Regions from separate parts of the Acetanaerobacterium sp. MSJ-12 genome, predicted to be linked through region 2. Evidence: predicted binding sites of a transcription regulator. Region 2 holds the regulator's gene; each other region holds the start of a gene.
The links. The regulator Rex, encoded in region 2, represses fermentation and respiration genes when NADH is low (regulators of the CRP and FNR family bind a similar motif). The targets are predictions, from matches to a motif close to ATTGTTAANNNNTTAACAAT.

Region 1: a site for Rex is predicted at 8,003-8,022, ahead of KQI11_RS08210 (phosphoenolpyruvate carboxykinase (GTP)). Genes of this name have one in related genera too.
Region 3: a site for Rex is predicted at 4,037-4,056, ahead of KQI11_RS00690 (phosphoglycerate kinase). Genes of this name have one in related genera too.

The regions. Positions count from the first base shown of each region.
Region 1 covers NZ_JAHLPK010000006.1:71,266-81,477, forward strand. Annotated here, with positions in the region: gene KQI11_RS08185 (ABC transporter permease) at 1-1,140, opposite strand, end outside; gene KQI11_RS08190 (DUF1294 domain-containing protein) at 1,252-1,527, opposite strand; gene KQI11_RS08195 (right-handed parallel beta-helix repeat-containing protein) at 1,912-3,666, shown strand; gene KQI11_RS08200 (MATE family efflux transporter) at 3,828-5,267, shown strand; gene KQI11_RS08205 (YjdF family protein) at 5,505-5,927, shown strand; gene KQI11_RS08210 (phosphoenolpyruvate carboxykinase (GTP)) at 6,065-7,831, opposite strand; gene KQI11_RS08215 (hypothetical protein) at 8,123-8,827, shown strand; gene KQI11_RS08220 (DUF1847 domain-containing protein) at 9,858-10,212, shown strand, end outside.
Region 2 covers NZ_JAHLPK010000003.1:100,601-110,812, reverse strand. Annotated here, with positions in the region: gene KQI11_RS04220 (aconitate hydratase) at 1-676, shown strand, start outside; gene KQI11_RS04215 (isocitrate/isopropylmalate family dehydrogenase) at 676-1,836, shown strand; gene KQI11_RS04210 (redox-sensing transcriptional repressor Rex) at 1,852-2,508, shown strand; gene deoD (purine-nucleoside phosphorylase) at 2,583-3,293, opposite strand; gene pap (polyphosphate:AMP phosphotransferase) at 3,565-5,058, shown strand; gene KQI11_RS04195 (flavodoxin family protein) at 5,119-5,667, opposite strand; gene KQI11_RS04190 (M20 family metallopeptidase) at 5,825-7,273, shown strand; gene KQI11_RS04185 (ATP-binding cassette domain-containing protein) at 7,351-8,016, opposite strand; gene KQI11_RS04180 (ABC transporter permease) at 8,017-8,700, opposite strand; gene KQI11_RS04175 (ABC transporter substrate-binding protein) at 8,786-9,799, opposite strand; gene KQI11_RS04170 (Crp/Fnr family transcriptional regulator) at 9,911-10,212, opposite strand, start outside.
Region 3 covers NZ_JAHLPK010000001.1:144,818-155,029, reverse strand. Annotated here, with positions in the region: gene KQI11_RS00720 (DNA-deoxyinosine glycosylase) at 31-528, shown strand; gene KQI11_RS00715 (hypothetical protein) at 617-796, opposite strand; gene KQI11_RS00710 (pyridoxamine kinase) at 976-1,842, shown strand; gene KQI11_RS00705 (ECF transporter S component) at 1,899-2,462, shown strand; gene KQI11_RS00700 (tRNA (cytidine(34)-2'-O)-methyltransferase) at 2,490-2,996, shown strand; gene KQI11_RS00695 (DegV family protein) at 3,041-3,910, shown strand; gene KQI11_RS00690 (phosphoglycerate kinase) at 4,087-5,277, shown strand; gene tpiA (triose-phosphate isomerase) at 5,419-6,186, shown strand; gene gpmI (2,3-bisphosphoglycerate-independent phosphoglycerate mutase) at 6,269-7,783, shown strand; gene KQI11_RS00675 (lipopolysaccharide biosynthesis protein) at 7,854-9,272, opposite strand; gene KQI11_RS00670 (P-loop NTPase family protein) at 9,436-9,927, opposite strand; gene KQI11_RS00665 (GumC domain-containing protein) at 9,929-10,212, opposite strand, start outside.

The DNA of each region.
Region 1 (10,212 bases), on a different contig from region 2:
GCGGATGGCGTCGATGGGGGAGAGGGAGCCGATGCGCCGGGTGCAGAGGGAGCAGAAGGAGACGACCACCGCCACGATGAGGACACAGCAGAGCAGGTGGAGGAGGACCCCGCCGCCCCCGGCGGCGGGAAGGACGATGTTTTTGCCCACTCGCTCCAAAAAGAGGTTGCCGAAGGGGATGCTGGCGAAGAAGCCGGCGGTCGCCCCCGCCAGGGCGATGGCCAGGTATTTGACCAGGTAGAGGCCGCGGATCTTGCGGGCGGGGATGCCGATGGCCTTCATGATACCGATTTCGCGGTACTCCTCCTCCAGGGTGAAGGTGATGGTGAAGCGGAGGATGACCAGGGAGATGAGGATGAGGCAGGCGCTGACGGCCAAGAGGGCTGCGGCGACCACCATGTCCATGACGTAGGTGGTGGCCACCAGAGAGCGGTCGCAGGCCACCACCGCGGGAAAGCCCAGGCGGTTGTACGCCCGCTGCAGCGCCGGGGCGTCGCCGGTCTTGACCGAGTAGATGGCCCCGGTCTGGTTGTCCCAGTCGCCCTCCCGGGCAAGGGTCTGGTAGTCGCCCCGGCTGATGAGCAGCCGGGAGGAGCCCATCATGGAGGAGCCGAGAAAGGCGTCTTTGACGTTGCCGGCGACGGTGAAGTCCATCTCCAGCGCCCCGGTACGCAGGGTGATGGTGTCGCCCCGGACCAGACCGGCGTCCTCCATCACCTTGAGGGGGAGGTAGATGGTCCCGTCCTCGATGGCGGTGAGGGGGCGGTCGCCGCTGTCGAAGAGGGTCAGCTGGGCGTCGAGGGAGCTGAGGAAGCCGGTGTTTTGCAGTTCCAGCGCCTCGCCGTTTCGCCAGAGGTTTTGCCCCAGGTAGAGGTGCTCGCTGCGGCCCCAGCTCTCCACCAGTTCGCTCTCGTTTAAAAAGTCGATCAACTCGCCGTCATTCCCGCCGTTGTTGGCGGTGACAACCGTAAAATCCCCCAGACCGGCCCTGTCAAAATAGCTGTCCAGGGCGGTGGAGATGGCAATCAAGTTGCCGGTGCTGCTGGCGATGAAGGTCGCCGCCAGGGCGATGAAGACGAGGAGGATGGCGTTCATGGTCTTTTTGCGCCGCAGGTCCTTTTTTAAGATGTGCAGGTACATGAAAAAGCCCCTTTCTGCTCTCGGTAAGACCGAGTATAGGGCAGAAGATATTAAAGAATCCTTAAATCCCAAAAGGGCAGAAAAAAAGAGGGCGGCATCGCCCTCCCCCCTTTACGCCCGGCCCAGCCACAGCCAGGCGGCCATCCCCGCCAGCCAGAGCAGACTGAGGGCCGGGACCCCCCAGGTGAACTTTCTGTGGCGGGTCTTGTGGTGAAACCAGTGCATCCCCAAATAGAAGCCGGGCCCGCCCCCCAGCGCGCAGAGGGTGAGCAGCGCCCGCTCGGATATGCGCCAGCGGCCCTTGACGGCGGCACGCTTGTCCGCCAGGCAGGCAGAGAGGGCCGCCAGATTGACAGCGGCCAGATACCACCAAAAAAAGACCGACACAGCGCTCGCCCTCCTTTATAAAAGAGATGGTTTTTTACAAGTATACCAGAGGGGGGAGAGGGGGACAAGGGGACAAGGGGGAAATACCGGCAGCGGCGCACGGAGGGACGGAGGAGTAAACATTTGGAGATGGAGGAATATTTGACCATTTATCTTGACAAAATCTTCAAAAAGAGGTATGGTGATTGTGCAAAAGTGTAAGTTTTCGTTCTTTTTAAAAACATATTTTGTTTATTTTTGTATGCCAACTTGTGTTCGTCACAGGTTGGTTTTTTTGTTTGTTTCAGCCAAAACGGCGGGGCGAACGACAACCTACACCTTTTTAGCAGGGGGCGGCCGCTGCGGCCGCCCCCGCCAACAAACTCATTTTACAGGAGGGAAACCATGAAGATGAAGAGAGTGCTGTCGGTCCTGCTGAGCCTGGGACTGGTGGCGGCAGCGGTCCCCGCCCAGACCCTGGCCAAGGGGGAGGAGACGGTCCGCATCTCCAGCTCGCAGGAGCTGGTGGAGGCCATCCACAACCAGAAAGACGGGCAGACCTGGGTGCTGGAAGCGGGCCTTTACGACCTGGGAGACGACTGTCTGGACGTTGTGGCAAACATCAATGGGGTGGAGAAGGGGTTTGTGTTCCCCCTCTTTGCCAATGATTTGAGCATCCGCGGCGAGGGAGAGGTGTCGATCACCAGCTCATACGACCCCGCCACCGGCAACTGGGCCGGGCAGAACTTCGTCACCGTCGGCGGCAGCGGCGTCACCCTGGAGAACCTGACCCTCAAGGGGAACCCCAACAGCTTTTACGACAGCCAGTGCAACAAGGCCATCGAGCTGATGGGCGGCAAGGACCTGACCCTGAAAGACATTGCGCTGGGCGCGCTCCAAGCCCCTGACGGCTCTGTCAGCAGCGGCTCCATCTACATCAGCAGCGCCGATGCAGGCAACACCGTCATCGAAGGGGTGGAGATGGCTTCCTGGATCAGCGCCAAGTCGGTCACCTCGGGCTCGGTGGCGGTGAAAAACGTGACCCAGGACTTTGCCAACAACACCTATGCGGGCTATTCCGACGAGGTGTACGGCTACGCCTGGAACCCCGGCGTGAGCGGGGACAAGGTGTCCCTGGAGGGGCTGACCATCAAGGTCGACAACAAGTCGAACTTTGTCAAGCAGATTTCGGACAACCTGCGCCCCGGCACCACCGTGGAGCTGACCGAGGACATCGCCGTGAGCGAGATGGTCTACCTCCGCGCCGACGGGGTGAGCATCCGCGGCGGCGGCCACACCATCACCGCGGCCGGCAATTTCCAGATGGGGAGCCACGGCCAGATCAACCTCGTGAAGGTGGAGGCCGACGGCGTGACCCTAGAGGACTTGCAGCTGGTGGCTACCGCGGCCAACAAACACGCCCTGGACATCTGGGGCGCCGACGGGGTGACCCTGCGCAATGTGGAGCTGGACCACAGCGCCGCCAAGACGGGGGCGCCGCTGGTCAACAACAGTTCCAACGTGACCATTGAGGGGACCTTCCGGGCCGTGACCGGGGAGAACTCCTGGTACGGCGTGAACCTGGACGACAGATACGGCAAAGCCACCCTCACCTTCGCCGAGAGCGCGGCGGTCAGCTACGAGAGCAAGGCGGCGGGGGAAAAGCCCTTTGTCTACCTGGAACTGGCCACCACCAAGCCCAGCGAGGCCATTGTCAACCCGGAAAACGGCGGTCTGCTGCTGGACCCCGAGAACGGCCAGTTTGTAGAGCACAGCCACCAGTACGGCAGTTGGCAGAGCGATGAGGCCGAGCACTGGAAGAGCTGCGAGTGCGGCGCCGAGAGCGAGCGCGCCGCCCACACCTTTGTCTGGGTGCTCGACAAAGAGGCCACCGAGACCGAGGCCGGCAGCAAGCACGAGATGTGCAGTGTCTGTGGCTATGCCCGGGCGGCGGTGGAGATCCCCGCCACCGGTTCCCAGACCACCCCGCCGAACGAGGAGGAGCCCGGCGACACCCCGGCGGAGCAGCCCGGCGAGGGGGAGAAGGCCGACACCCCCACCACCGGCGACAGCGCTATCCTGCTGGGGGCCGGCCTGGCAGCCGCCCTCGGCGCGGCGGCCCTGGTGGTGCTGAAGAAGCGGAAGGCCAGCGCCCGCTAGGGAGCGGACAGACAGAGAGCCATAGAAAAGAGAAGGGGGGCGGCCGTCCCCCTTCTTTTTTTGCACAAAAACGGAGGAGGAGGGCGCTTTACATTTGAAAAACGGGGTCTTATAATACATGTGAACAATACGTTACAGCGAGAAAGACAGGTGATGACCCCGTGGCAAGCGGACCGTCCGGCGCGACACAGGACCGCGCCCAATTCCTCAAGATGACCACCGAACCGGTGGGATGGCTCATCGGCAAACTGGCCGTCCCCACCATCATCAGCATGCTGGTGACCTCCATCTACAACATGGCGGACACCTTTTTTGTCAGCCAGTTGGGCACCAGCGCCACCGGCGCCGTCGGGGTGGTGTTCTCCCTGATGGCGATCATCCAAGCAGTTGGCTTCACCCTGGGCATGGGCTCGGGGAGCAACATCTCCCGCCTGCTGGGGCAGGAGAAGAAGGACGAGGCCGACCGGGTGGCCTCCACCGCCTTTTTTACTGCCCTGCTCCTGGGGCTCTGCATCACGGTCATCGGCCTTCTGTCCATGAAAAACCTGATGCGGCTGCTGGGCGCCACCGAGACCATTCTGCCCTACGCGCAGGACTACGCCCGCTACATCCTCTTCGGCGCGCCCATCATGTGCGCCTCCTTTGTGATGAACAACGACCTGCGCTCCGAGGGGAAGGCGGTGCTGTCGATGATGGGGATCGCCACCGGCGGGGTGCTCAATATCGCCCTGGACCCCCTCTTCATCTTTGTCTTCGACATGGGCATCTCGGGGGCGGCCATCGCCACCCTGCTCAGCCAGTGCATCAGCTTTTGCATCCTCCTCTCCAACTACCTCTTTCACCGCAGCACCGTGCGCATCGCCATCCGCAAGGTGAGCCTGCGCTGGGACCTCTACCAAAAAATCGTGGTCACAGGCATGCCGTCCTTTTTCCGGCAGGCGCTGGCCTCCTTTGCCTCCATCTCCCTGAATGTGGCGGCGCGGGCCTACGGCGACCCGGCGGTGGCCGCCATGTCGGTGGTGGGTCGGGTGTTCATGTTCATCCTCTCGGCCATGTTGGGCTTTGGGCAGGGCTTTCAGCCGGTCTGCGGCTACAACTACGGCGCGGGCCGCTACGACCGGGTGAAAAAGGCCTATCTCTTCTGCCTGAAGGTGGGCTTCTGCGGGCTGCTGGTCCTCTCGGCGGCGGGCTTTGCCCTCGCCCCCAAAATCATGGCCATCTTCCGCCGGGACGACCCTGTGGTCATCGCCATCGGCGCCCTGGCCTTTCGCCTGCAGTGCTGCAGCCTGCCCCTGCACTCCTTCATCGTCATCAGCAACATGCTCTTTCAGTCCCTGGGCAAGGCCCGGCAGGCCACCTTCATCTCGGTGGCCCGGCAGGGGCTGTTCTTCCTCCCCCTCATCTACACCCTGCCCTCCCTCATCGGGGTGCTGGGGGTGCAGTGCAGCCAGCCCATTGCCGACCTGGTGACCGCCCTGGCCTGCGTGCCGATCGTCCTCCTCTTCTTCCGGCAGCTAAACGCGCAGATCGCCGCCATGCTCCGAGAGGGAACGGCTTCCCCGCAGGGAGAGCCCGCACCCCAGGTCCAGAAGGCCGATTGACCCGCCGCACAAAAAGAGTGAGAGCGCCCCGACAGTCTGTGTCGGGGCGCTCCTGTTTGTCCTTGACTCCCCCTTAAAATGGTGTAGAATGGCCTTGCGGGGATAAAAACACGGCCTGGTCGGGTAGTCCAGGCGCGGCGCAAGCCGTCAGTAACCTGCCTCCTTTGGTTGTCCCTTCTCCGCCGGGCGCGCCGACAGGCGCCCCGCAGGATATTCTCTTTAAAGGAGGGATCGTCTGTGGTACAGACAAGGGCGAAACTGACCGTGTACTTTGAAGACCCGTTCTGGGTCGGGCTCTACGAGCGGTGGGAGGATGGCCGGGTAGAGGTCTGCAAGATCACCTTCGGCGCCGAGCCCAAAGACTACCAGGTCTACGAGCGGATGCTCGAGGGGTGGAGTCGGCTGCGCTTCGGCCCCCCGGTCGCGGGGGAGGGCCCGGCGGACGACAGGCGGGTGAACCCCAAGCGGATGCAGCGGGTCATCCGCCGCGCGCTGGAAGGGCGGGGGAGCGGCACCAAGGCCCAGCAGGCGCTGCAACTGCAGCGGGAAGCGGGCAAGAAAGAGCGCCGCACCTCCACCCGCCAGCAGCGGGAGGCCCAGCGGGAGCGGCAGTTTGCCCTGCGCCGGGAAAAGCGGCGGGAGAAACACCGGGGCCACTAGGGACCCGCGCCCACAGGGCAAACGCGCCCGGCGGAAAAGGACCGCCGGGCGCGTTTCCGTCCCCTTTTGGGGGGCGGGGGATACAAAAAGGGCCTGCGCAATTTTGCGCAGGCCCTTTGTCGCACGAAAGGGGAAGGTTACTTGTTCAGGTTCTCCTCCAGGATCTCCAGCTGGTGAGCCAGCTCCTTGGGCAGGTGATCGCCGAACTTGCCGTAGAACTCGTGAATGCCCTTGGCCTCCTCTTTCCAGAGGTCCACATCCACGCTCAGCAGGCCCTTCAGGGTCTCCAGGTCGATGTCCAGGCCCTCGAGGTTGATGTCCTCGGGCTTGGGCTCGTAGCCGATGGGGGTCTCAACGGCGTCGGCCTTGCCGTCGCAGCGGTTGATGATCCACTCCAGCACCCGCATGTTGTCGCCGAACCCGGGCCAGATAAAGTGGCCTTCGTCGTCGGTGCGGAACCAGTTGACGTTGAAGATCTTGGGGGCCTTGTCGCCCAGCTTCTTGCCCATCTCCAGCCAGTGGGCAAAGTAGTCGCCCATGTGGTAGCCGCAGAAGGGGAGCATGGCCATGGGGTCGCGGCGGACCACGCCGACAGCGCCGGTGGCGGCGGCAGTGGTCTCAGAGGCCATGATGGAGCCGACAAAGACGCCGTGCTCCCAATCTCTGGCCTGGTAGACCAGGGGAGCGGTCTTGGCGCGGCGGCCGCCGAAGACGATGGCGGTCACCGGCACGCCCTCGGGGTTGTCGAACTCAGAGCTGATGCAGGGGCAGTTGATGGCGGGGGCGGTGAAACGGCTGTTGGGGTGTGCGCCCTTGACGCCGCTCTCGGGATCCCACTTGTTGCCCTTCCAGTCCAGGGCGTTTTTCGGCGGGTTCTTGTCCAGGCCCTCCCACCAGACAGTGTTCTCGTCCAGGTTGTGCACCACGTTGGTGAAGATGGTGTCTTTCTGGGTGGAGATCAGGGCGTTGGGGTTGGACTTCATGTTGGTGCCGGGGGCGACGCCGAAGAAGCCGTTCTCCGGGTTGATGGCCCACAGGCGGCCGTCGTCGCCGATGCGCATCCAGGCGATGTCGTCGCCGACAGTCCAGACTTTGTAGCCCTTCTGCTGGTAGAGCTCGGGGGGGATGAGCATGGCCAGGTTGGTCTTGCCGCAGGCAGAGGGGAAGGCGGCGGTCACGTACTTGACCTCGCCCTGGGGGTTCTCAAGGCCCAAAATGAGCATGTGCTCGGCCATCCAGCCCTCGTTTTTGCCCTGGAAGGAGGCGATGCGCAGGGCAAAGCACTTTTTGCCCAGCAGCACGTTTCCGCCGTAGCCGGAGTTGATGGACCAGATGGTGTTGTCCTCGGGGAAGTGGACGATGTAGCGCTTCTCCTCGTCGATGTCGGCTTTGGAGTGCAGGCCGCGGACAAAGTCGTTGGACTCGTCGCCCAGGTGATCCCAGGCGGCCTGGCCCATGCGGGTCATGATGGCCATATTCAGCACCACGTAGGTGGAGTCGGTCAGCTCGACGCCGACTTTGGACAGCTTGGAGCCGACGGGGCCCATGCAGTAGGGGATGACATACATGGTGCGGCCCTTCATGACGCCGTCAAACATGGCGCCCAGCTTCTCGTACATGACCTTCGGGTCCTCCCAGTTGTTGGTCGGACCGGCATCCTCTTTGTTGCGGGTGCAGATGAAGGTGCGGCCCTCGACACGGGCCACGTCGTTTTCAGCGGTGCGGTGAATATAGCAACCGGGGAGTTTTTCCTCGTTGAGCTTGACCATCTCGCCGGTGGAGACGCTCAGCGCGCGGATCTCTTCGAGCTGCTCCTTGCTGCCGTCGATCCAGACAACCTTGTCCGGCTTGCACAGCGCAACCATCTCGTCGACCCAGTTCAAGACATTCTTGTTGTTCGTCATAGGTGATATGCCCCTTTCTAAAGTGCGGTTTCGGTTGTAAAAAAACAACTTTTCCTGTTTACCATTATAGCGAAGAAAAAGCGAGATTTCAACTTGAAAACGCCGTTTTATTAGGTGAATTTGCATAATTATAGGAATTGCACATTGTGGTAAACGACGAACATGACGGTCATTGACAGAAAATTAACAGCATTCAAAAAATGCTTCTGGCTTTTTGGGGGCGTCTGTGATAAACTAAAAGTTATCGAAAAAACACAGGCGGCCAGGCCCGCCCTGCAAGGAGGACAACCCGTGCTACCCATTTTGTTGGCCGTTGCCATGGCCACCCTGGGCTATCTCACCCAGACGGGCAAACTCACCCTGTTTGTCACCTACTACAACCCCGACATGAGCGAAGAAGAGATGCAGGAGATGGAGGCAAAGCGCAAGACCAGCGCCGTGCGCAGCCTCTACCTCATGGGGGCGGCGGCCGCCGTCTCGGGGGTGCTCTCCCTGTGCAACCTCTACTTTTATAAAGAGCTGTTCATGGGCATCTACCTGGGGCTGTTTGTCCGCTTTCTCTGCAAGACCTTTGTCAGCGCCGGCACAAAGACCATGAAGCTGGTCTTTGTGCTGGCGGGCATCCTCACCGGGTTTCTCTACTTCTCGGTCAGCTTTACCTTTGCCTTTTCCCCCAACAGCTACACCGTACAGGACGGCACCCTGGTGATCGCCGGGGGCGAAAAGGGGGAGGTGCCCCTCTCTGGGGCCAAAATCACCCTGCAGAGCGAGCTGCCCCAGCGCCAAAAGGCCGAGAGCCAGGTGAAGGAGTTCAACGGCACCTTCCGCGGCCAGTACCTGTTGGCAAACGGCGAGAGCGCCCACCTCTACCTCAACGGCGGCAGCGGCTGCGCCGTGCGGCTGGAGGGGGAGAGCGGCATCTACTACTTCACCGGCGCCAGCGACGAGGAGACCAAGGAACTCTACGCCCTCCTGGGGGGCACCATCGTAGAATAGACGCCCAGTGCGTGGGGGAGGCCGGCCGCAAGGTCGGCCTCTCTTTTTGTAAAATGGGCAGCGGCAGGGGAAAATAGGCGGTGGAAGAAAAAATAGCAGGCGCCCCTTTCGGAACAGGCGGCCCAGTTGTGGGATGGGCTATCGGGTGCGCCTGCTGAAGCGGGTTTGGGCGGCGCGCTGGCCACCGTGAGCGCGGCGGCACAGGGCAAGGCCTCCAGAAAAGAGCCTGGGGCGGGCCTTTGCCGCCCCGGGGGCGAGCATCGAGCGCCGGCCGCCGGGGGAGGACTGCCCCCTGTCGGTGGGCATGCCCCGTCCCCTTTATCGCTGGGGGGACGAGTGGGGCTGGCGACAGCTGATTAGAAAAAACAGAGAGATCGCCCAAGCCCCGGACAGCAGACCGTGAGCAGAGCGGGCCATCCCGGCCCCGGCGCGGGGCGGCTGTAAACGGGGCCTCATCCCTTGCTTTGGCCGTCATCTCCCCTGCCGCAAACGGGAGGGGCCCAGGGGCGCGCCGGCCGGCAGGGGAGGAAGCTTGCAGACAGCGCCTCTCCCCCTGCTCTGGTCGCCGTCTCCCCTGCCGCAAACGGGGGGGGGGCCCAGGGGCGCGCCGGCCGGCAGGGGAGAGGGCTTGCAGACAGTGCTTCTCCTCCTACCCTGACAGCCATCTCTCCTGCTGCAAACGAGGGGATCAGGGACGCGTCGGATGGCAGGCGAGAGGGCTTGCAGACAGTGCCTCTCCTCCTACTCTGACAGCCATCTCTCCTGCTGCAAACGGGAGGGGCCTGGGGCGTGCCGGCCGGCAGGGGAGGGGGCTTGCAGACAGCGCCTCTCCCCCTGCCCTGGTCGCCATCTCTCCTGCCACAAACGGGAGGGGCCCAGGGGCGCGCTGACCGGCAGGCGAGGGGACTTACAGGGCCTGGGGTCGCCATCTAAATTCCCGATGGGAAAAGCGATTGCTTCTCCGCCCGGGTCGGGGTATCATGGGGGAGAGGGCCCGCAAGACCGTCGGCCCGCAGAGAGGAGAGATATTGTGTACTACACCTGTGGAAGTTGCACCGTTCACGGCTGCCAGTCCGGCGACTTTGAAAAGCTGCCCAAAAACTGCCCCATCCGCAACACCCCGCTGATGGAGGCCGCCTTCGCCAAGTACAGCGAAGAGGAAAACCACAAGTTCTACCTGGAGAGCTCCAAGATCGAGGCCACCGGCTACGGCCGCTGGCCCCGGGTGCGGGAGATCACCGAGTTTTGCAAGGCCATGGGCTACCAGAAGCTGGGGGTGGCCTTCTGCGGCGGACTTAAGGAAGAGGGGCGGGTCGCCTGCGAGATCTTTCGCGCCCATGGATTCACAGTGGTGTCGGCCATCTGCAAGGCCGGCGGGGTGCCCA
Region 2 (10,212 bases):
CCGCTTTTTGGTCAATGACAACCTGTTGGTCGCCCCCGCCGCCCCCGAAGAGGCCGGCGCAGTGGAGGTGGTGCGCGGCCCCAACATCAAGCCCTACCCCAAGACCGAACCCCTCTGCGACCACCTGAAAAAAGAGGTGGTGCTGAAGGTGGGGGACAACATCACCACCGACCACATCATGCCCGCCGGGGCCAAGGTCCTCCCCTACCGCTCCAACGTCCCCAAAATCAGCGAGTTCTGCTTCACCGCCTGCGACCCCGACTTCCCCGCCCGCTGCAAGGAAAAGCAGGGCGGCATCATCGTCGGCGGCCAGAACTACGGTCAGGGCTCCTCCCGCGAGCACGCCGCCCTCGCCCCCCTCTACCTGGGCGTCAAGGCGGTCATCGCCCAGAGCTTTGCCCGCATCCACAAGGCAAACCTGGTCAACGCCGGCATCCTCCCCCTGGAGTTTGCCGACGCGGCGGACTACGAGGCCCTCTCCCTCGGCGACGAGCTGGAGATCGTCGGGCTGATCGACGCCCTGAAAGAGGGCGGCCGGCTCACCGTCAAAAACAACACCCGCGGCACCCAGTTTGCGGTGCGGGCGGAGCTGTCCGAGCGGCAGGTGGAGATGCTCCTCTGCGGCGGGCTGCTGGACTACACCAAAAAAATGAGCGAAAGGCAGGCAATGAGATGATGGAAGAAAAAATGGTCTCCGCAACCGAACAGTTTGCCAAGGTTTTACAGGGCCAGTTGGAGCGCATCCAGCGGGTGAAGGAGCAGGGCGACTTTGTCGATTACAGCGGTCTCGACCAGATCGTGATCGGCGTCTGCGGCGGCGACGGCATCGGCCCCCGCATCACCCACGAGGCCCAGCGGGTCATCTCCTACCTGCTGCAAGACCAGGTGAAGGCCGGCCGGGTGGTCTTTAAAGAGATCGACGGGCTGACCATCGAGAACCGGGTGGCCCAGAACAAGGCCATCCCCGACGACGTGCTGGCCGAACTCAAGGCCTGCCACGTCATCCTCAAGGGGCCCACCACCACCCCCCGCAAGGGCGACCCCTGGCCCAACATCGAAAGCGCCAACGTGGCCATGCGCAAAGAGCTCGACCTCTTTGCCAACGTCCGCCCGGTGAAGGTGCCCGAACAGGGCATCGACTGGACCTTCTTCCGCGAAAACACCGAGGGCGCCTACACCCTGGGCTCGCTGGGGGTCAATGTGGACGAGGACCTGGCGGTGGACTTCACCGTCACCACCACCCAGGGCACCGAGCGCATCGCCCGGCTGGCTTACGACTACGCCCGCAAAAACGGCAAGGGCCGGGTCTCTATCGTCACCAAGGCAAATGTCATCAAGACCACCGACGGCAAGTTTTTGGAGATCTGCCAGAAGGTGGCCCAGGAGTACCCTGAGATCGCCACCGACGACTGGTACATCGACATCATGACCGCCAAGCTGGTGGACGAAAAGCGCCGCCGCGACTTCCGTGTCTTCGTCCTCCCCAACCTCTACGGCGACATCATCACCGACGAGGCGGCCGAGTTCCAGGGTGGCGTCGGCACCGCCGGCAGCGCCAACCTGGGCAAGCGTTACGCCATGTTCGAGGCCATTCACGGCTCCGCCCCCCGGATGGTGAAGGAGGGGCGGGACATCTACGCCGACCCCTGTTCCATGCTGCGGGCCGCCGTCCTGCTGCTCTCCCACATCGGCTACCAGGCCGAGGCGGACAAGTTGGAGCGGGCGCTGGACATCTGCATGTTTGAAGAGAAGAAGATGCACTGCACCGGCCGCGATACCGGCTGCACCTGCGAAGAATTCGGCAACTACGTGATGGACACCATCCAGTCGCTGTAAAAACGGGGTGTTTTTGTGAAAAAGAACGGCGTTTCCCTGTCTGTCATCCGGCGGCTCCCCCGCTACTACCGCTTTTTGGGGGACCTGCTGCAAAACGGGGTGGGGCGCATCTCCTCCAAGGAGCTGTCCCAGAAGATGAACCTCACCGCCTCGCAGATCCGCCAGGACCTCAACTGTTTTGGGGGCTTCGGCCAGCAGGGCTACGGCTACAACATCGAACAGCTCCACCGGGAAATCGGGCGGATCATCGGCGTGGACACCATGCACGACACCATCCTCATCGGCGCGGGCAACCTGGGCAGCGCCATCGCCGCCCACATGAACTTTGAGAAGCGGGGCTTTCGCCTGGCGGGGATCTTCGACTCCGACCCCCAAAAGACCGGCGAGATCATCGCCGGCCTGCCGGTGCGCTCCACCGGCGAGCTGGAAACCTTCTGCCGGGAAAACCACCCCACCATCGCTATCCTCTGTATCCCCAAGACGGCGGCCCCCAAGGTGGCCCCCCAACTGGTGGATCTGGGCATCACCGGGTTTTGGAACTTCAGCCACTACGACCTGCGGGTCGACCACAGCGACGTGGTGGTGGAAAACGTCCATCTGGGGGACAGCCTGCTGACCCTCTGCTACCAGGTGACCCACAACAGGCCGGAGGAGGACGAGGGGGAAAAATAAGCCCCTTCCCTCCCCCGCCGGCAGGGCGCAAAAAAACAGGTGCGGATCCGTTCGCACCTGTTTTTTCTTTGCCGTCAGTCGATGGCGGTGTCCAGCGCCAGCAAGATCATGTCCTTGAGGTTTTTCTCCTTGTCCTCTGCCGAAACGCCCTTGGCCCCCGGCTTGAAGGAGGTCTCGACGATGGACATGACGGTGAGGGCCTTGGCCCCGTAGCGGGCGGCCACGGTGTAAAGGCCCGCCCCCTCCATCTCCGAGGCGATGACCCCGTAGTCGGCCCAGACCTTCTTGTACTCCTCCTTGTTGTCGATGTAGAGGTGGTCGTTGCAGATGGTGTTGCCCACGTAAACCGGCAGTCCCCTCTCCCGGGCGATGTGGTAGCACTTGTCCAGCAGCTCAAAGTCGGCGCAGGGGGCGTAGTGGCCGGGGAAGATGTGGTCGTTGAGGGCGGAGGTGGTGCTGGTCGCCTGGGAGAGGACCAGATCCAGGGCCTTCAGCTTCTCGGAATAGGCGCCGGCGGTCCCCAGGCGGATCATCTTTTTGCAGCCGTAGTCCCGGGCCAGCTCGGTCGCGTAGATGAGGATGGAGGGGATCCCCATGCCGGTCCCCATGACTGACACCCGCTGCCCCTTGTAGGTGCCGGTGTAGCCGTACATCCCCCGGATCTCGTTGAAGCAGACGGCGTCCTCCAAATAGGTCTCGGCAATGTGCTTGGCCCGCATCGGGTCCCCGGGGAGGAGGATGTTGGGGGCGATCTCCCCCGCCTTTGCGGCAATGTGCATGCTCATGTCAACAGACAACCCCTTTCGACTGCGCCTCACGGCGCTTTTTTCCATGATACCGTTCTTTTTTGCCGGTGGCAATCCGCCTTGCCGCGATTTGGCGTTCCCGTGCATTTTCGCCGGGAAATTTGTGTATATTCCCCTCTCCCTCTGCCGTCGCGGCAGAAAAGGGGCCACCCTCTCCTTTCCCCTTGTATCCAAGGGGCAAAAGTGCTAAAATATAGCAAATATACAAAAAAATATTATTCGCTTTTTCAAACGACCAGGAGGTGCCGTCATGCTGGAAAAGGTCAACCTAAAAAAGATCATGATGAAGGAGGAGTACAAGGCCATTGCGGGGCAGCTCAAGCCCCGCCTCTCCGCCCTGCAACAGCAGATGAAGGAGGCCAAGGTGCCGGTCATCATCCTCTTTGAGGGGTGGAGCGCCGCCGGCAAGGGCAGCAAGATTTCCGACGTCATCCTCAACCTGGACCCCCGGGGCTTCAAGGTCTACTCCACCGTCGACCCGGACGAGACCGAGGCCCGCCACCCCTTCCTCTGGCGGTTCTGGCAGAAAATCCCCATCGCCGGGGAGTTCTCCATCTTCGACCGCAGCTGGTACCAAGAGGTGTCCACTGCCCAGCTGGAAAACGCCCTCCCCAAAAAAGAGCTGACCCGCCGCATCGAGGAGATCAACCACTTCGAGCGCACCCTCACCGACAACGGCTACCTGATCATCAAGTTTTTCCTGCACATCAGCCAGAAGGAGCAGAAAAAGCGGCTCTCCGCCCTAGAGGAGAGCAAGGCCACCCGCTGGCGTGTCACCAAGACCGACTGGAAGAGGAACCGCCGCTACGACGACCTCTACCAAATCTACGACCAGATGTTGGAGCAGACCGACACCTCCTGCGCCCCCTGGCATGTGATCGCCAGCGAGGACCGCGACGTGGCCATGGCGGACATCTACCAGACCCTGGTCAAGGAGATCGGTCGGGCCATCGCCCAGCGGCCGGAGCGGGACGCACAGGCCGCCGCCTACCAGGGCGGCATCCCCGCCAGTCGCTTTCCATTGGTGGAGACCCCAAAACTCTGCGACATCGACCTCAACCGCACCCTGGAGCCCACCACCTATAAAGAAGAATTGAAGAAGTGCCAAGCCAAGCTGAAAAAGCTGCACGGGCTCCTCTACAAGGAGCAGATCCCGGTCATCGTCGCCTACGAGGGGTGGGACGCGGCCGGCAAGGGGGGCAACATCAAGCGGGTTGCCGCCGCCCTCGACCCCCGCGGGTACGAGGTGGTCCCCATCGCCGCCCCCTCCAAGGAGGAGCTGGGCCGCCACTTCCTCTGGCGGTTCTGGACCCGGCTGCCCAAGCGGGGGCACATCACCATCTTTGACCGCACCTGGTACGGGCGGGTGATGGTGGAGCGGGTCGAGGGCTTCTGCACCCCCGCCGACTGGGCCCGGGCCTACGACGAAATCAGCGAGTTTGAAAAGGAGCTCACCGACTGGGGCGCCGTCATCGTCAAGTTCTGGCTGCAAATCGACAAGGACGAGCAGCTGCGCCGGTTCGAGGACCGGCAGAACACCCCCGAAAAGCGCTGGAAGATCACCGACGAGGACTGGCGCAACCGGGAGAAGTGGGACCAGCACGAGGCGGCGGTCAACGACATGTTGCAGTTCACCTCCACCGATTTTGCCCCCTGGACGGTGGTGGAGTCAAACGACAAGAAGTTCGCCCGCATCAAGGCCCTGCAGACCCTCATCACCGCCATTGAAAACCGGCTGAAATAGCGCAAAAAAAGCGCGCCGTCCCCGGCAGAACAGCCGGTGCGGCGCGCTCTCTTTTTTCTCTTACCGCTCCCCCAGGGGGCGTCGGCCCATCTCCTCCGCCTGCGACAGGTAGGGGGTGCCCGCCAAATCCTCAGGGGTGTACATCCCCCGGGCGAGCAGCATGCCGCAGTCCTCCCAGTGCAGGTAGCCAAGCACCGCCTGGTAGTGCAGCACCAGCGCCTCCATCACCCCGGGCTCGTCGTCCCCGCTGGCGGCCAACAGCAGCGCCTTTTTGGGGCTCTGCCGCAAGGCGGCGTTGACGGCGTAAAACCGGTCGACGACCGCCTTCAGCTGGGCGCTCATCCCAAAGTAGTAGAGGGGGGTCACAAAGACGACCAGGTCGGCCTCCAGAAGGGCGGGCAGGATCTCCTCCATCCCGTCCCCGTGGACACAGCGACCCCCGTTTTTGCGGCAGTGGTCGCAGCCCAGACAGGGGGCGATCTTCATAAAAGCGGTGTCAAAGCGGGTCAGCTGGTGGCCCGCCTCGGCAGCGCCCCGGTCAAAGGCAGACGCCAGGGCGGCGGTGGTCCCCTTCCTGTGGGGACTGCCGGTCAAAAGCAAAATCTTCACAGACAATACACCTCCTGCCCTCTATCTTACTCCCGCCGGGGGGCCTTGGCAAGTTCGCCATATCTCCCCGGCCATTTTTGGCGGCCTCTCCTCCCCCCGGGGCCCGCCGTTGGTGCTATAATGGAGGTGATCGAAAGAGAGAAGGAGGAACACCACCATGGACAAATCCGCACTCTGTTCCCATATCGACGGGATGGCCCAGCGCCTGGCCGCCTGGAGCGACGCCGTCTGGGACTGCCCCGAAACCGCCTTTCAGGAGCGCCGGTCCGCCGAGGTCCTCTGCCGGGCGCTGGAGGAGGAGGGGTTCGCCGTCGAGCGAGGGGTCGCCGGCATCGAGACCGCCTTTCTCGGCCGCTGGGGCGAGGGAAAGCCGGTCATCGGCTTTCTGGGGGAATTCGACGCCCTCTCCGGCCTCAGCCAGCAGCCCGACACCTTTGCAAAGACCCCCCTGTGCGAGGGCGCGCCCGGGCACGGCTGCGGGCACAACCTGCTGGGGGTCGGCTCCCTGGCCGCCGCCTCGGCCGTCAAGGCCTACCTGGCCGAAAACCACCTCCCCGGCACCGTCGTCTACTACGGCTGCCCAGGGGAGGAGGGCGGCTCCGGCAAGGCCTTCATGGCCCGGGACGGGGTCTTTGACGAGTTGGACTGCGCCCTGACCTGGCACCCCGGCGACACCAACGCCGCCAACAGCGCAAGCTCCCTGGCAAATTACCAGATCTGCTACCGCTACTACGGGGTCAGCGCCCACGCCGCCGCCTGCCCCCACCTGGGCCGCAGCGCCCTGGACGCGGTGGAGCTGATGAACATCGGGGTGCAGTTTTTGCGCGAGCACATCATCCCCGAGGCCCGCATCCACTACGCCATCACCAACACCGGCGGCTACTCCCCCAACGTGGTGCAGCCCTACTCCGAGGTGCTCTACCTCATCCGCGCCCCCAAGACCGGGCAGGTGCAGGAGATCTACGAGCGGGTGGGCGACATCGCCAAGGGGGCGGCCCTGATGACCGGCACCCGGCTGGAGACCCAGTTCATCAAGGCCTGTTCCAACCTGGTCCCCAACACCCTGCTCACCGAAAAGCTGGACGACAACCTGCGGGAGATCCCCCTCCCCTCCTACACCGAGGAGGAGCGCGCCTATGCCGCCGCCGTGCAGAAGAGCTTTGAGAGCACGTCCGACACCCTGATGGCCATGGCCCAGGCGGCGGGCGCCAAGGGGATCGCCTTTGCCAAGGAGCACGGCGGCCGCCCCATCAACGACTTTGTGGTCCCCAACTTTCACGTCGAGGCGGCCATGCCCGGCTCCACCGACGTGGGGGACGTGAGCTGGGTCTGCCCCACCGCCCAGATTTCGGCAGTCACCATGGCCGCGGGCACGCCGGGCCACTCCTGGCAGCTGGTCGCCCAGGGCAAGAGCTCGATCGCCCACAAGGGGACCCTCTACGCCGGCAAGGTGCTGGCCGGAACGGCCGTCGACCTCATACACCACCCCGAGTGGATCGAGGCGGCCAAGGAGGAGCTGCGCGACCGGCTGGACGGCGGGCACTACATCCCCCCCATCCCCGCCGGGGTCAAGCCCTCTGTCATCGACCCCAGCGCCAAGCGCTAAAACCGAGATTCGCAACAAAAGAACCCGGGCCAGACGGCCCGGGCTCTTTTTTGTCTGGGGATGCCGGGGCGCAGGGCTCACTCGGCCAGCATCAGCCGGCGCAGCTCCTCGGCCGAGCGGCCCCGGCTCTGGGGGTCGATGCGCAGGGTTTGGCGCAGCCGCAGTGGGCTCCCCCCCACCAGGATAGCGGTGTCGCAGAGGGCGGCCGCCTCGCCAGGGTCGTGGGTGACCAGCAGGGTCAGTCGGCCGCCGCTGAGGGCCTGCAGGGTCTTTTCACACTGGCGCTTGCAGGCCATGTCCACCCCCTTGAAGGGTTCGTCCAGCAGGAGGATGTCACTTTCGGAGAGGAGGGCCCGCGCCAGGGCGACTCGGCGGGCCATCCCCCCGCTGAGGGAGCCGGGCAGGCTGTCCAGTTCCCCCGGCATGCAGAGGCGGCGAAGAAGGGCCTCCACCTCCTCCCGGCCCACCGGGCGGCGGGCGGCCAGGGCGACGTTTTGGTAGACGGTGTACCAGGGCAGCAGCCGGTTTTCCTGGAAGACGGCGCTGATGCGGTCAGAAAAGAGGGCAATCTCCCCCCCGTCGGGCTGCAAAAACCCCTGTATCAGGTTGAGAAGGGTGGTCTTGCCGCAGCCCGAGGGGCCGATGACGCCGTAGATGCCCTTGTTCTGCAAATCCAGCGAGAAGTCCCGCAGGACCTCCTTCTCCCCCAGCCGCAGGGAGACCTTTTGAAAGGATACCAACATCTATCTGCCCTCCCTCTTCCGCCAGTGCGAACCCAACCGCTCCACCAGCCAGGAGAACAGCCGCTCCATCCCCACGCTCAGGAGGATGACCACCGCCGTCCAGGCAAAGAGCTTGGGGGTCTCCAGGTAGATTTTGGTGTCGTAGAGCTGCCGGCCGATGGTGCCGCTGACCATCCCCAGCACCTCCGCCGCCACCCCCGCCTTCCAGGCCATCCCCAGGCCGGTCTTGCAGGCGGCCAGAAAATAGGGCATGGCGGAGGGCAGGTAGATGTGCCGCCAGAGGCCCACCTGGCCAAAGCCAAAGGTCCGCCCCATCTCCAGCAGCTTGCCGTCGGTCTCCACCAGCCCCTGGTAGACGTTGCCCGCCACCAGGGGGAGGACCATCAGAAAGGAGATGAAGAGGGAGAGGTGGCTGCTCTTGAGCCACACCAGCGCCAGGATGATGAAGGAGGCCACCGGCGTGGCCTTGACGATCCCCAGGGGGACGGCGAAAAAGGCCCGCAGAAAGGTGGATTTCAGCGAGAGGCAGGCCACCAGACAGCCGGCGGCCACCGCCGAGAAAAAGCCCCCCAGGATGCTCGCCAGCGAGCGCAGCACCGTCCGGTAAAAGTCGGGGTCCCCCGCCAGGGAGAGCAGTTCCCGCAGCGTCTCCCCGGGGGAGGCCACCAGCAGCGGCTTGTTCACGGCGCGGGCGGCCAAAAACCAGAGTAAGGCCCACGCCAGTACGGCGCTGACCTTGCTCGCGATGGCCCTTCTCTTTTGGTGTGGGCTAGTTGCCCGCTTTCTCGTAGTAGAGCGCGTCATCGGGAAGTTTTCCCCCTATGGATTTGGCGTCGGCTTTCAAGAGGATGTCGAAGAAACTCTTGACCGACTCCTTCATGGCGGCGCCGTCCAGGTAGACGATGTTGCAGTTGGGGATGGCCTTCTGGGCGATGTCGGCTTTCATGATGTCGTACTTTTCGGTCAGAGCGGCGGTCTCCGCCAGGTTGGTGGCGGTGTACTCGGTCGAGGCCTTGTACTCCTCCAGGAACTTCTCGACCGCCGCTGGGTTTTTCTCCAAAAATTCGGTGCGGACGATGATGCCGCCCATGGGCAGCTCCTTGTCGCCGGTGGTCTTCTTCCACTGCTCGGTGATGTCCAGGGCCACCCGCACGTCAGCGTTTTTCGAGGTGACGGTGGTGACAAAGGGCTCGGGCAGCAGGGCGATGTCGGCCTCGCCGGAGGCGATGAGGGCGGCCAGCTCGGAGTGGTCGGCCTTGTACTCGACCTTCACGTCCTCACCGACGGTCATCCCCGCCTGCTCCAGCAGGTAGTTGAGGACGTACTCGGTGGTGGAGCCCTGGCCGGAGGCGTAGATGGTCTTGCCCTTCAAGTCGGCCACGGAGTGGATGCTGTCGCCCTTTTCCAGCAGGTAGAGGACCCCCAGGGTGTTGACCGCCAGCAGCTTGACCCCGCCGTTTGTCTTCTGGTAGAGGGTGGCCGCCAGGTTGGTGGGGACGGCGGCGATGTCCACCTCGCCCGAGGAGATCTTGCCGACGATCTCGGTGGGGGCGCTGGCCAGACTGAAGGTGTACTTGTTCGCCGCCTCTCCGGCGTCGCTTTGCTCCATCAGCCGCACCATGCCAATGCCAGTGGGCCCCTTCAGCCCGGCCACGTTGATGTCCACCGACTGGTAGGTCTCCTTCGGCTCGCTGGTGCCGGCCTCTCCCTTTTCTTTGCCGCAGCCGGCGAACATGCTCAGGGTGAGCAGGGACGCCAGCGCGAGTGCCAACAGTTTCTTCATACTCGCACCTCTTCACACAAATATTTTTCTTTGCCCGGGGGCAAATGCTCTATTTTGCCGGTCGCCCCGCCCGGGGCGGGGGCCGGTAAAAATCACCGTTCGCCGCGGCGCTCACAGCACCTCTTCGGCGTGGAGGACGGTCACCGTCTTCCCCTCCTTGCGGATGAGGCCGCGGGCCTGCAGCGCCTCAAAGGCGCGGTAGAGGGAGGCGCGCCCCACCCCCAGCAGCCTTCCCAGCTCGCTGGAGTTGACCTTCTGCGGGCACCCCGCAGCCGCCTGCTGCTTAAAATAGGCATAGACCTTCCCCTCTACGCTCTGGCAGGAGTAGAGGGCGACTTTCTGGTTGAGAAAGACGATGCGGTCGGAGAGAAAAGCCAGGTAGTTTTGCAGCGTCTGGGGGCAGCGGGAGAAAA
Region 3 (10,212 bases), on a different contig from region 2:
TAGACAGCCCCGGCAGAGGGAGGTTTTTTTGTGGGACAGTTGGTAGAACACACCTTTTTGCCGGTCTGGTCACCCGAGAGCGAGGTGCTGATCCTGGGGACCATCCCCTCGCCCAAATCGAGGGAAAACGGCTTTTACTACGGCCACCCCCAAAACCGCTTTTGGCGGGTGGTGGCCGGGGTGCTGGGGGAGCCCGTCCCCGAGGGGAACGCGGCAAAAGAGCAGCTCTGCCTGCGCCGGCACATCGCCCTCTGGGACGTGCTGGCCGCCTGCGAGATAGAAGGGGCGGCGGACGCCACCATCCGCCGCCCCCGGGCCAACGACATCGCCGGACTGCTCCAAAAGACTCGGGTGCGCGCCGTCTTCACCACCGGGGCCAAGGCGCACGCCCTCTACCAGCGCCACTGCCTGTCCCAGACCGGGGTGGAGGACATCCCCCTCCCCTCCACCAGTCCTGCCAACGCCCGCTTCACCCTGGAGCGGCTGATCGCCGCCTACCGCCCCCTGAGAGAAGCGCTGGAGGGCTGATCGGCGCAGACCTTTTCGCCTTAGCAAAAAAGAGGGCCGGGTGACATGTCATCCGGCCCTCTCCCTCGCCCGTCTCTCGGCAGTGTAGCTACCGCATCATGGTGGAGATTTCCCCCACCACGTTGCCCATGGTCTTCATGGCGCGACCGGCCGTTTTTTTCAGCTGCCGCTTGTTGGTGTGCATCAGCTCGGTGCCAACGGTGGCCGCCACGGCGCCCAGCGCCATGCCGATGGCCACGTTGCGGGCGGTGTGTCCGCTGTGTTTCATAGAAAATGCCTCCCCACGTTCCTTCATTTGTACCTGCGGCCCCGCGCCGGCGGAGCCGGCCGAGGTCGAGATACAACTAGTATTGCCCACCCCTTTTGTGATATACTGGCTGTGTATGAAAGAGTCTCGCCGCCCGTCAAGGGCAGGTAAATTTTGGAACAAAAGGAAGGAGGCGCCCTATGGAACACCTGGTTTCCCCGCCCAAGCGGGTGCTGGCCATTCACGATTTGTCGGGGTTTGGGCGCTGTTCTCTGACCGCCATCACCCCGGTGCTCTCGGTGATGGGGGTGCAGGTCTGCCCGGTGCCGACCGCCATCCTCTCGACCCACACAGGGGGGCTGGGGAATCCGGTCATCACCGACCTGACCGACTCCCTGCTGCCGGCCCTGCGCCACTACCAGTCCCTGGGGCTGGACTTCGACTGCATCTACTCGGGCTTTCTGGGGGACAGCCGCCAGATCGAGTGCTGCAAGGCCTTTTTTGACGCCTACCCCAAGGCGCTCAAGGTGGTGGACCCGGTGATGGGGGACCACCAAAAGCCCTACCGCACCTGCACCCCGCCGCTGCGGGCCAAGATGAAGAGTTTGGCCCGGGCGGGGGACGTGATCACCCCCAACGCCACCGAGGCGGCCATGCTGCTGGGGATGGACTTCACCCGGCCGGTCCGCTTCACCCCCCTCAGCGCCAAAAAGTGGCTGCGCACCCTCTGCGCCCAGGGGGCGGGCCGGGCGGTGATCACCAGCGCCGAGATGGACGGCGGCCGCTACAACCTGCTCTTTGACGGGGAGACTTTTTTCCGCATCCGCGGGCGGTATGCCTCCGGCTCCTACCCGGGCACCGGCGACATCTTCACCGCCGTGCTCACCGGCGGGCTGCTGGCGGGGCAGAGCCTGGCCGAGGCCGCCCAGCGGGCCACCCAGTTTGTGGAGGAGGCCATCTCCCTCACCGCCGCCGCAGGCACCGACCCCCGGCACGGGGTGCTGGTGGAAGCCGCCCTCCCCAAGCTGCTGGAGCCGCTGGGCCCCTCTCGGGCCGAACCCTTTTAGCATTCCCGGCCGCGGAGCGGCCAAACCCTATCTCTGCACGAAAAGAAGGAGTAAAAATGAAGCGCAAGAGTTCGATCTACACCGTGACCCTGGTGGGGCTGATGGGGGCCATGTGCTTTGTGGCCACCTTTTTGCACATCGACATCCCCACCCCGCTGGGCAAGACCATGATCCACCTGGGCAACGTGATGTGCCTGCTGTCGGGGATGATCCTCGGCCCCCTGAAGGGCGGCCTCTCGGCCGGCCTGGGCTCGGCGGTCTACGACCTGTTCGACCCGGCCTACATCGCCGAGTCGCCCATCACCTTTTTGATGAAATTCGCCATGGGCGCCACCTGCGGCGCCATCGCCAAGCGGGGCGGCAAGGGCAGCCGCGCCGCCGGGGCCGTTGCCGGCGCCGGGCTGTACGTGGTCCTCTACACCGTCAAAAACATCCTCATGGGGACCCTGCTCCAGGGCAAGATGCTCGACTCGGTGCTGGTGGCCGCGGGGACCAAGGCCCTCACCTCGGGGGTCAACGCGATCATCGCGGTGGTGGTCTCGCTGCTGCTCTACTCGCTGCTGGAGCCCATCCTCAAAAAGGCCGGCATCTTTGAGCGGCTGGGGAAGACGGGCGACTGATTTGCCGAGAGGAGAGGAGGGCCGGCCATGGCTGAGCTGAACATCGTGCTGGTGGAACCGCAGATCCCACAAAACACCGGAAACATCGCCCGCACCTGCGCGGCGACCAACGCCCGGCTCCACCTGGTGGGGCCGCTGGGCTTTCAGATCGACGACAAGAAACTCAAGCGGGCGGGGCTGGACTACTGGCATCTGCTGGACATCCGCCACTACGACGGCTGGGCGGACTTCGCTGCCCAGAACGAGGGCCCCTTTTACTACTTCACCACCAAGGGGCAGACCGTCCACAGCGACGTGGCCTACCCGGACGGCTGCTACCTGGTCTTTGGCCGGGAGGACGCCGGGCTGCCCGAAGAGCTGCTCTTCGCCCACCCCGACACCTGCGTCCGGCTGCCGATGCTGGCGGCGGCGCGGAGCCTGAACCTGTCAAACACGGTGGCCATCGGGGTGTACGAAGTCCTGCGCCAGTGGGGCTATCCCACCCTGCACTCGCAAGGAAAGCTGACCCGCTACAACTGGGAGGACGCCCGCTAGGCCCCCTCCCCACCACAAGAACCGATTGCGAAAGGTTGTGCCAAATGGAAAAACTGCTGATCCTCACCGACACCGCTTGCGACATCCCCCAGGAGACTGCCGAGGAGCTGGGCATCCGCATCCTCCCCATCCCCCTCGAGGTGGACGGGATGGGGTATTTGGAGGGAGTGGACTTCACCAAGGAGGAGTTCTACGGCGTGCTCGACCGCTGCGTCAAGATCCCCACCACCAGCCACATCCCCGCCCACCAGTTTTTGGAGGAGTACGAGCGGGCCGCCCAGGAGGGGTACACCCACGTGATCCACGTGACCATCAACTCCAAGGGCTCGAACATGTACCAGGCGGCCCTGCAGGCCAAGGCCATGTTCAAAGAGGAGCCCGACGCGCCGCAGATGAAGATCAAGGTCATCGACTCCAAGACCTACTCCCTGGGCTACGGCTTCCCGGTGACCGAGGCGGCGCGGATGGTGCAAAAAGGGGTGGGCTACGCCGCGGTGCGGGACTACCTGTTGGACTGGTTTGACACCGCCGAGGTCTACTTTTCGGTCTACACCCTCCAATTTGCCAAAAAGTCGGGGCGCATCAGCTGCGCGGCCGCCTTTGTGGGCGAACTGCTGGGGCTGCGGCCCATCCTCCAGATCTCCCAGGGGGAGATGAACATCGTGGAGAAGGTGCGGGGGGACGCCAACATCATCCCCGGCCTCTGCCGCTGGGCCGAGAAGCGGATGGCCGAGCGCAGCCCCTTTGTGGTCATCAGCGGGGAGTTGGACGCCCCCGGGGACGAGCTGACCGAGCAGTTGGAGAAGAAATTCCGCTACAGCTGCTCCGGCCGCTACAAGGCCGGGGCCAGCATCGCCATCAACGCGGGGCCCAAGGTGGTGGGAGTGCTGGTCAAGGGCGCCAAAAAGCGGTGAGTCCGGGCTCCCGGGATCCCCGAAAAAAGCCCCTCTTTCGAGGGGAAAACCGCCTTGAAAAGCCCACTGATATCGTGTAAAATAGAAAAGGACCAGCCTGCCCCGGCGGGCGGCCCTGTATCTCGGTTTGTTTTTTTATTCACAATAAAAAGAAAAGACGAAAGGGTGGCAAACACATGACCTCTCTGAACAAAAAGACCATTGAAGACATCGATGTAGCCGGCAAGAAGGTTCTCGCCCGCTGCGACTTCAACGTTCCCCTGAAAGACGGCGTCATCACCAATGACAAGCGGATCGTCGCTGCGCTCCCCACCATCAAATACCTGGTGGACCAGGGCGCCAAGGTGATCCTCTGCTCCCATCTGGGCCGTCCCAAAGAGGGCTGGGAGCCCGAGTTCTCCCTGGCCCCGGTGGCCGCCCGCCTCAGCGAGCTGCTGGGCAAAGAGGTCAAGATGGCCAAAGACGTCATCGGCGACGACGCCAAGAAACTGGCCTCCGAGCTGAAAGACGGCGACGTGATGCTGCTTGAAAACGTGCGCTACCACAAAGAGGAGAAGAAGAACGACCCCGCCTTCGCCAAAGAGCTGGCCTCTCTGGCCGACGTCTACGTCAACGACGCCTTCGGCGCGGCCCACCGGGCCCACGCCTCCACCGCCGGCGTGGCCGAGTACCTGCCCGCCGTCTGCGGCTACCTGATCCAGAAGGAGATCAACTTCATGGGCGGCGCCCTGGAGAACCCCAAGCGCCCGCTGGTCGCCATCCTGGGCGGCGCCAAGGTCTCCGACAAGATCGGCGTCATCAACAACCTCCTCGAAAAGGTCGACACCCTGATCGTGGGCGGCGGCATGGCCTACACCTTCTTCAAGGCCAAGGGCTTCACCATCGGCGACTCCCTCTGCGAGGACGACAAGGTCGAGCTGGCCAAAGAGATGATGGCCAAAGCCGAGGCCAAGGGCGTCAAGTTCCTGCTGCCCATCGACAACCAGGTGGGCGACCACTTTGCCGAGGACTGCGGCAAGAAGCTGGTGGACTCCGACAACATCCCCGACGGCTGGATGGGCATGGACATCGGACCCAAGAGCATCGCTCTCTTCTGCGACGCCGTGAAAGACGCCGGCACCGTGATTTGGAACGGGCCCATGGGCGTGTTTGAGTTTGCCCCGTTCGCCGACGGCACCCTGGAGATCGCCAAGGCCGTGGCCGACAGCGGCGCCATCTCCATCATCGGCGGCGGCGACTCGGTGGCGGCTGTCACCAAGTTGGGCTTTGCCGACAAGATGAGCCACATCTCCACCGGCGGCGGCGCCTCCCTCGAGTTCCTGGAGGGCAAAGAGCTGCCGGGCATCGCCTGCCTCAACGACAAATAAATCGACGAGTAGCCCGCCGCTCGCTGCGGCGGGGGAGCACCGCGGCCCAACCGGCCGGCTTGTGCTGTGCGAAGAGATGGCACGAGGGGTTTCCTTCGTGCCATTTTCACAGAGGGAAACCGCCAGAAAGGAATTTGCTGTATGAATAAGAACCTGCGCACCCCGGTCATCGCCGGGAACTGGAAGATGAACAAAAACCGCGCCGAGGCCAAGGCCCTGTTGGAGGAGCTCTGCCCCCTGGTGAAAGGCGCCGACTGCGGCGTGGTGGTCTGCGTGCCCTTCACCGATTTGGAGACCGCCCTGGCCGCCACCGCCGGCACCAACGTCAAGGTGGGCGCCCAGAACTGCCACTTTGAGAAGTCAGGCGCCTTCACTGGCGAAATCGCCGCGGACATGCTCGCCGAGATGGGGGTCGAGTACGTAGTGCTGGGCCACAGCGAGCGCCGCCAGTACTTTGCCGAGACCGACGAGACGGTCAACCTGCGCACCAAGGCTGCCCTGGCCGCCGGGCTGAAGCCCATCGTCTGCGTGGGCGAGCTGCTGGCCCAAAGGGAGCAGGGCATCACCGCCGAGGTGGTGGCGCTGCAGACCAAAGTCGCCCTGCAGGGGATCGACGCCGAGGGCCTGCGGTCCATCATCATCGCCTACGAGCCGGTCTGGGCCATCGGCACCGGCAAGACCGCCACTGCCGAGCAGGCCGGCGAGGTCTGCGCCGTCATCCGCGCCACCGTGGCCGGGCTCTACGGCGAAGAGGCCGCCAGCCACCTGGTGGTGCAGTACGGCGGCTCGATGAACGCCGGCAACGCCGCTGAACTGCTGGCCCAGCCCGACGTGGACGGCGGCCTGATCGGCGGCGCCTCCCTGAAGGCCGACGCCTTCAGCCAGATCGTGGAGGCCGCCAGCAAATAGATCCCCCACAGGGAAAGCAACAAAGAGCGGATTGCGGCCGCGCCGTCGGCGCGGCCGCAATCCATTGAAAAGGAGCGCAACTATGAAAAAACCTCTGGCCCTCATCATCATGGACGGCTTTGGCATCAACGGCAGCGATTACGGCAACGCCATCAAAGCCGCCAAGACCCCCAACCTGGACAAGATCTTCTCCACCTATCCCACCACCGAGATCGGCGCCTCCGGCATGGACGTGGGCCTGCCGGACGGGCAGATGGGCAACAGCGAGGTGGGACACACCAACATCGGCGCCGGGCGGATCGTCTACCAGGAGCTGACCCGGATCACCAAGTCCATCGCCGACGGCGACTTCTTTGAAAACGAGGCCCTGGTGGGCGCTATGGACAACTGCCTGCAAAAGGGCAGCGCCCTGCACGTGATGGGGCTGCTCTCGGACGGCGGGGTCCACAGCCACAACGAGCACCTCTACGCCATCATCGAGCTGGCCAAGAAGAAGGGCCTCAAAGAGGTCTGGGTCCACTGCTTCATGGACGGGCGGGACGTGCCCCCCTCCTCCGGCGCTGACTACGTGAAGGTCCTGGACGAGAAGCTGCGGGAAATCGGCGTGGGCAAGATCGCCACCATCATGGGCCGCTACTACGCCATGGACCGCGACAACCGCTGGGAGCGGGTGGAGAAGGCCTACCAGGCCATGGTGGACGCCAAAGGGGTCGCCGCCGACGCCCTGGAAGTGATGCCCAACTCCTACAAGGGCGAGGTGACCGACGAGTTCGTGGTGCCCGCCGTCTGCACCGGCTACACCGGGATGAACGCCGACGACTCGGTGATCTTCTTCAACTTCCGCCCCGACCGGGCGCGGGAGATCACCCGCACCCTGGTGGACGAGAAATTTGACGGCTTTGCCCGCGCCAAGGGCTGCTTCCCCCTCTACTACGTCTGCATGACCCAGTACGACGCCACCATGCCCGGGGTCCATGTGGCCTTTAAGCCCCAGTCTCTGGCCAACACCTTTGGCGAGTACATCTCCCAGAAGGGGCTGACCCAGCTGCGGATCGCCGAGACCGAGAAGTACGCCCACGTCACCTTCTTCTTCAACGGCGGAGTGGAAAAGGTCTGTGAAGGGGAGGACCGGGCCCTGATCAACTCGCCCAAGGTCGCCACCTACGACCTGCAGCCCGAGATGAGTGAGCCGGAGGTCACCAAAGAGGCCCTGGCCCGGATCGCCTCGGACAAGTACGACGTGATCATCCTCAACTACGCCAACTGCGACATGGTCGGCCACACCGGTGTCTTCGACGCGGCCGTCAAGGCGGTCGAGGCGGTGGACGACGGCGTGGGCCAGCTGGTGGACGCCATTCTGCAAAAGGGCGGCGCGGTGCTGCTGACTGCCGATCACGGCAATGCCGATAAGCTCTACGACACCGACGGGTCCCCCTTCACCGCCCACACCACCAACCCGGTGCCCTTTGCGGTGATTGGCTGCGGCGACTGCAAGCTGCGGGAGAGCGGCCGCCTGGCGGACATCGCTCCCACCATGTTAAAGATTTTGGAGCTGCCCCAGCCCGAAGAGATGACCGGGGAGAGCATCATTCTGTAAATCCTTTCAAATAAAAAACTGGCCGTCGCCATGGCGACGGCCAGTTTTTTATTTTGGGGAAAGTACACTCTTAAGCAGACTGCTTTCTCTTTTTCAGCGCCTCTTTGAACTGGGAGAGCAACCCTGTGGTCGTGCGGAACAGATACTGGAACTCGTCTGTCCTATAAAACAAAGCCAGGTTGATAACATTGGGGACGAGCAGACAGATAACTGCATAGACGACTAGGGTCACAAACCGTCCCATGGCAGGCAGGAGGGAACAAAGACCCTGTGTCGCCAACAGCGAGCCAAAGGTAATGCCCGCATAGAGCACATATCTCTGATAATAGGTCTTGACGCTTTGGAAAAAGACATTTTTGTAGATGATATAGGGATGAGTCCAGAAAGGGATGATGAACATCTCGATGAGGTTTGCCATCAGCACCCCGTTGACCCCAAAGGGCTTGACCAGGATGATACCCATAATGACGTTGATGGCCGCCTCGACCAGGGGCAGGTACTGATCGGGCCGGTAAATCCCCGCACTGGTGCGGACCATCTGCACCGACTGCCGCATTCCCATAATGTAAAAATACAGGGTGAGCAGGGCCAACGTGTCGAGGGGAAAGACGCCGTTCTCCCCGATCCAAAGGCGGACAAAGGGAGTCGCCAGGGTAAAGAAGGAGACGGTGAAGAAGGAGTAGATGAGATAATTCATAAAGTAGAGGGATTTAAAGTTTTTATAGGACTTTTCTGTTGAGGTAGTATTCATCAGGTTGCCAAAGCTGGCGATGATGCCGGTGAACACCTGATCGGAGATGCGAAACAGCCCATTGACGATCATCATGTAGTTGCTGTACAGGCCGCTGGCAAGACTGCCGGCGCCATTGATGATGATCATACTGGAGGTGGAGTTGAGACTGAATCCGCCAATTTTGTGGAAGAGAAGCGCCTTGATGTTTTTGAAAAGCCCTTTGCGCTCTCTTTCATCCATCTCCACTGTGGTCTTGAGGTCGATGTGCGGGTAGTGTTTGCGGTACCAGAGGGCAATGAAGACGTTCTCTAGAGCCGTGCAGGTCACCTTAATGATCAGATAGAGGAAATAGGAGTGAAACAGGGTCAAACTGGTCACTTGAAGGATACAGGAGACCAGCTGGCCCCCTGTGTGCGCCAGGGTGTTGACGTAGTTTTTCTGATCGGCAATGAACATGGCCCGCTTGTGAGCGAAGAGATAGGACGCCAGTACGTCAAAAACGTACATCATGAACATGGCGCCCAGCCAGGGCTTCGAGTAGTCCTCGGTCACCAGGAAGGGGACGATAAAGGCGGCGACAAACCCACAGCCCAAAACCACCGAGGCGATGATGCTGTATGCCTTTTTATAAAACTTCAGCAAAACGGCAATCTGGGAATAGTTCTTTTCCGCAATGGGTTTGTACAGCTTGTAGACAATGCCGGTTCCGATCCCCATTTCGACAATGCCCAACATGGAGACGACGTTTAGAAACATCCCCTCAATGCCTGCAATGCTCAATCCCAGCTGGCGGGAAAACACCGCCCGGGTGAGAAATGAGTTGAGCATTAAAAAGACATAAGAAAAGCAACTGACAAGAATATTGACAAATGAATTTTTTGATCTCACACTGCACCGCCTTCTCTCTGTACCAAAACGGTCATCGGTAGGTGACGACTCCACACACCTGAACGGCTTCCTGTTTCAGCAGGGCCAGGCAGCGCTCGAACGAATCGTGCTTGGTCGAACCGTACTTTTCGATGAAGACGACCCCGTCTGTCAGGCGGGCAGCCTCTACCGCATTGGCAAAGAGGGAGAGGGGTGGGACATCCAACAGATAGCAGGTCTCCGCATTCTCTGCCAAGAACTGCTTTAATTCCGCCAAATCGGCGATCTGCTCGACACTGGGAACGGGTTGAGCCAGCGACTCCTTCCCGTCGGTGAATCGAATCAGGCGAACGCCCTGACTCTCCAACCGCTCTCCCAGGTCGAGGAAAACCTGCTCTTTCTCGCTTTGCAGCCGAGTGCTGGTGGTGACCGCTAGACAGCGCGCCTCCTTCTCCCGGTAAAACTGCAAAATCTGGTTGGCGGCAAACTGCCTGCTCTCTGCCAGTTTTTCCTCTCTGGTCAGGCGGACGCGTCTCTGTGCCATCTCAAACCCCTCCTCTGTCGCCCTTCAACTTGGGCAATTCTCCCAATACAGGCACGTCATACATCTGAAAATCGCTTTTGCGGTTGATTGTCGGGAAGAACAGGGCGATGCCCATCACGGCAATGATTGCAACTGCGGCACCGGCAATGCCAAAGACCACGGTATATTTAACAAACCCCGTCTTGCTAAAGGCGTTGCTCTTTTCGCGAAGTTGCAGCGTCTCACTGTCCGATTTTACCGTTTTGATGTGTTGCAGCTGGGCAAAGTCAAAGTCGTTGTTCGCCT